2 regions of the Streptomyces sp. NPDC048211 genome follow, and region 2 is predicted to be linked to the other one. Evidence: predicted binding sites of a transcription regulator. Region 2 holds the regulator's gene; the other holds the start of a gene.
What was found. Region 2 encodes HspR, which represses chaperone genes until heat shock. Its sites were predicted from a motif close to TTGAGNNNNNNNNNCTCAA; they were not measured.
Positions count from the first base shown of each region.

Region 1: a site for HspR is predicted at 1,094-1,112, ahead of lon (endopeptidase La). Genes of this name have one in related genera too.

Region 1 covers NZ_JBIDAD010000001.1:967,895-970,282, reverse strand. The annotation lists gene lon (endopeptidase La) at 1-1,071, opposite strand, end outside; gene ACGFZA_RS04485 (isochorismatase family protein) at 1,313-1,897, shown strand; gene ACGFZA_RS04480 (RNA polymerase sigma factor) at 2,233-2,388, shown strand, end outside.
Region 2 covers NZ_JBIDAD010000006.1:71,915-74,302, forward strand. The annotation lists gene ACGFZA_RS22610 (LuxR C-terminal-related transcriptional regulator) at 1-896, shown strand, start outside; gene ACGFZA_RS22615 (heat shock protein transcriptional repressor HspR) at 928-1,374, opposite strand; gene dnaJ (molecular chaperone DnaJ) at 1,376-2,388, opposite strand, start outside.

The DNA.
Region 1 (2,388 bases), on a different contig from region 2:
GCGCCCGCCGACCACACCCAGCCCCCGGTCGGCGCGCCGCTTGCGGACCGCGAGGTACTCGGTGATGCGTTCCTTCACGTCCTGCAGTCCCGCGTGTTCGGCGTCGAGGATCTCCTGGGCGCCCTTGATGTCGTACGCGTCCTCGGTCCGCTCGGTCCACGGCAGTTCGAGGACGGTGTCGAGCCAGGTCCTGATCCAGGAGCCCTCGGGGCTCTGGTCGGAGGACCGCTCCAGCTTGTCGACCTCCTTGAGCGCGGCCTCGCGGACGTGCTCGGGGAGATCGGCGGCCTCGACGCGCGCCCGGTAGTCGTCGGACTCGTCCTCCGGGTCGCCGTTGAGCTCGGAGAGCTCCTTGCGCACGGCGTCGAGCTGGCGCCGCAGCAGGAACTCGCGCTGCTGCTTGTCGACGCCCTCCTGGACGTCCTTGGCGATGGACTCGGCGACGTCCTGCTCGGCGAGGTGCTCGCCGAGCCACTGGATGGCGAGCTTCAGCCGGGCGACCGCGTCGGCGGTCTCCAGCAGCTGCACCTTCTGGGCCGTGGAGAGGAAGGGTGAGTAGCCGGAGTTGTCGGCGAGCGCGGAGACGCCCTCGATCTGCTGGACCCGGTCCACGACCTGCCAGGCGCCGCGCTTCTTCAGCCAGCTGGTGGCGAGCGCCTTGTACTCCTTGACCAGCTCGGCGACGGCTCCGGGGAGGGGTTCGGGGACGGAGACGTCGACCCGGGTCCCTTCGACCCAGAGCGCGGCACCGGGGCCACTGGTCCCGGCCCCGATCCGCACGCGTCCACGGCCGCGGATGAGGGCGCCGGGGTCGCCGTCGGAGAGCCGTCCGACCTGCTCGACGGTCCCGATGACACCGACCCCGGTGTACGAACCGTCGATGCGCGGGACGAGCAGCACCTCGGGCTTTCCGCCGCTCTCGCCGACCGCGGCCTGGGCGGCCTGGACGGCGGCGCGCACCTCGGTGTCGGACAGATCCAGCGGGACCACCATTCCGGGCAGCACGACCTCGTCGTCGAGCGGCAGCACAGGCAGGGTCAGCGGTGTGACGGCGTTGGACTCAGTAGCCATGATCTCCCCTTCGGCATTCAAGTTGAGCTATGAAGACTCAATGCTGCTGAGCCGCTCAATGTTCCCCGGGGTGCGTTCGCTGTCAGCGATCACGCGACGCCGCCGCTGCGTGCCCTGGGTGCAACGCCGGGCACGACCGCCGTAGTCCCCGCCCGTCGCAGGCCCGCGTGCCCGTGCCCGCAACGGCCCGCTTACGCGAAATCCCCTGGAGGCCGTCGGCCGCGCCGGACAGGATGGCGCCATGACCGATTCCGCGCTTCCCGCACATGCCCTGCTCGTCGTGGACGTCCAGAAGGCCGGGGTGACCGGGGACAGGGCCGTGCCCGGCGCGGCCGGACTGCTGGAGCGGACCGCGGACCTGATCGCGCGGGCCCGGCGCAGCGGCGCGCTCGTCGTCCACCTCCAGAACGACGGCGCACCCGGCGCGGGCGACGCGCCCCACACACCTGGCTGGGCCCTGCATCTGCCGGTCGGCACGGGCCCTGCGGAGTCCGTGATCCGCAAGACCCGGGACGACGGCTTCGCCGGGACGCCGCTGGGCTCCTTGCTGAGCGGGGCGGGCGTCGAGGCGGTCGCTGTGTGCGGTGTGATGTCGGAGATGTGCGTCCAGGCGACGGCCCGCACCGCCCTGGCCCTGGGCTACCGGGTCGTGCTGCCTCACGACGCGCACGCGACACAGGACGTCCCGGCAGCCCCCGGAATCAGCGAGGCGGTCCCGGCCGCCGTGGTGTCCCGGGTCGCGGCGTGGGCCGTCAGCGCGGACGCGGACGTCACCACGGCGGCCGCGGACGTGACGTTCGCGGCGCCGCCGAAGGCGCGGTCCTAAGGGCTGGCCAGGGTGAAGGCGGGGCGGCAGAGTGCCCGTATGAACGGCGACCGAGGGCGGCCGGACCAGTGATCCGGCCGAGTCGGCCGAGCTCTTCGCCCGCTATTACCCGCATCTTCCCGAGCGGGTCGAGCAGATGCGGCCGGCCGCGCGCACGGGCCGCACCCCGACCGCCGATCCGGCCGTCCTGTCCCTGCTCGTCGACGACCTCGCTCCCTGGCCGGCGGCCGGACACATCGCGGTCCACGGCGAAAGGGCACCACGTCCCCGACCGCATCCGCATCTGTGTGCGCCGTGCGTGAACCGACCCGCACCCGGCCTCCGATAGAGGAGGTGTGAGCCACTTGCGCCCCTCGGGGGACGACCGGACCGACGAGGCGCTGCTGCGTGCCGTCGCACAGGGGGACACGACCGCTCTGGCCGCGCTCTACGACCGGCACGCCGGCTGGCTGCTGGCCCGGCTGAACCGGCGGTGCGCCGACCCCGAGACC
Region 2 (2,388 bases):
TGCCCTGCCTCATCGAGGGCGCGCTGCTCGAACCCGACCCGCTGGACAGCCTGTGGCTGCGCCCGGTACCGCCGTCCGCCGCCCTCGCGCACCTGTTGCACCCCATCGCCCAGGGGCTCCTGGACCAGGTACGCGCCTCCGACCTCCTGGCCAGGTCGCTGGTCCCCCTCACCTTCCTCAGCCATGGCCTCCCCCATCTCGCCATCACCGTGCTCAGCGGACGCTCGACGATCCAGGCGTCCATCAACGATTCCGCGCGGGAGACGGCCGAAGAGATCCTCACGCTGCAACCCGGCAGTACCCGGCCGCGCGAGGACCTCCAGACGGCCCTGTCAGGAACGCTGCCCACCGCGGAACGGGGCGTTCAGGTGCGGCACATCTACCAGCACTCGGCGCGCTACAGCCCCGCCCTCAAGGCGTACCTGGGCCAACTGAGCGGCGGACTCCTCCAGGTCCGCACCATGGAGCAGGCCGTCGACCGCCTCCTCATCTTCGACCGCAAGGTCGCCTACCTCCCCGCCAACCCCGACCGCAGCGCCGCCCTGGAGATCCGCCACCCCGCACTCGTCGGCTTCCTCGCCGGGATCTACGAAACCCTGTGGGCCCAGGCCACCCCCTTCACCCAGCAACTCCCCACCACCCTGCCCGGCACCCCCGTCACCGCCGTCCAGCACAGCATCGCCCGCCTCCTCGCCGAAGGAAACCAGGACGAAGCCGTCGCCCGCACACTCGGCATCAGCGTCCGCACCTGCCGCGCCCACATCTCCAAACTCATGCAAACCCTCGGCGCCACCAGCCGCACCCACCTCGGCGCCCTCCTCGTCCACGCCGGCATCGCCGAGCCCGGACCGCCGGACACGACGGAGAAGCCCGCCACCCCTGACGTTCCGGGGTGACGGGCTTCTCCGTCGCGGGGATCGGATCCCCTCAGTCCTTCGGCCTCTTCGGCCGCCAGACCACCAAGGCACTGGTCTGCTGCACATCCTGATACGGCACCAGGTCGCGCCGGTACGACGCGTGCACCTGCGCCTCGCGCTGCTGCATGGCCACCGCCGCCCCGTCCACGGCCGCCGAGAGCTCGGCGACGCGCTGCTGGAGGGCCGCGACCTGATTCTCCAGTTCGATGATGCGCTTGATGCCGGCCAGATTGATGCCCTCGTCCTGCGACAGCTGCTGCACGGTGCGCAGCAGCTCGATGTCGCGGGCCGAGTAGCGCCGTCCGCGTCCGGCCGTACGGTCGGGCGAGACCAGGCCGAGGCGGTCGTACTGGCGCAGCGTCTGCGGATGGAGGCCCGAGAGCTGGGCCGCGATCGAGATCACGTACACCGGTGATTCATCGGTGAGTTCGTACGGATTGCGTCGTCGGCCGTCCACCTCAAGCTCCCTTCGCTGCCTGGAACAGCTCCGCCCGCGGGTCCTGGTCCGCGGTCGCCTTTCGGTAGGTCTCCAGGGCGTCCCGGGCCTCGGGGCCCAGGTCCGTGGGGACCGTCACCTCGACGGTGACCAGCAGGTCGCCACGGGTGCCGTCCTTGCGGACCGCGCCCTTGCCCCTGGCCCGCATGGTGCGCCCGTTGGGCGTGCCGGCCGGAAGCTTCAGGGTGACCGGCGGTCCGCCGAGCGTGGGGACCTTCACCTCGCCGCCGAGCGCCGCCTCCGTGAAGGTGACGGGCACGGTGACGGTGAGGTTGTCGCCCTTGCGGCCGAAGACCGGGTGGGCGTCGACGTGGACGACGACATAGAGGTCGCCGGCCGGTCCGCCGCGCTCGCCCGGGGCGCCCTTGCCGCGCAGCCGGATCCGCTGGCTGTCGAGGACACCCGCCGGAATCCTGACCTGCATGGTGCGGGACGACTTCGCCCGGCCGCTGCCCTTGCAGACCTCGCAGGGGTCCTGGGCGATGAGGCCCCGGCCCTTGCAGTCCACGCAGGGATCGGTGAGCGAGAACCCGCCGCCGGTGCCGCGCGAGACCTGGCCGGTGCCGACGCAGGTCGGGCAGACCCTGGGGGTGCCGTTCTTGTCGCCGGTACCGGAGCACGCCTTGCAGGGCGCCTGGCTGGACATCCGCAGCGGGACCGTGGCCCCGTCGACCGCCTCGGTGAAGCTGAGCGTCACCTCGGACTCGATGTCCTGGCCGCGGCGCGGCTGCACGCGTGTGCCGGTGCCGCCGCCGCCGCGGTTGAAGAGGCCGCCGAAGACATCTCCCAGACCGCCGCCGCCGCCGAAGCCGCCGGCACCGCCCTGGCCCCCGCCCGGGGCACCTCCGAAGAGGTCCCCCAGGTCGAAGTTGAAGTTGCCCTGCGCTCCGCCGGGTCCGGCGCGGAAGCCGCCGTTGCCGAAGAGGGCGCGTGCCTCGTCGTACTCCTTGCGCTTCTTGGTGTCACCGAGGATGT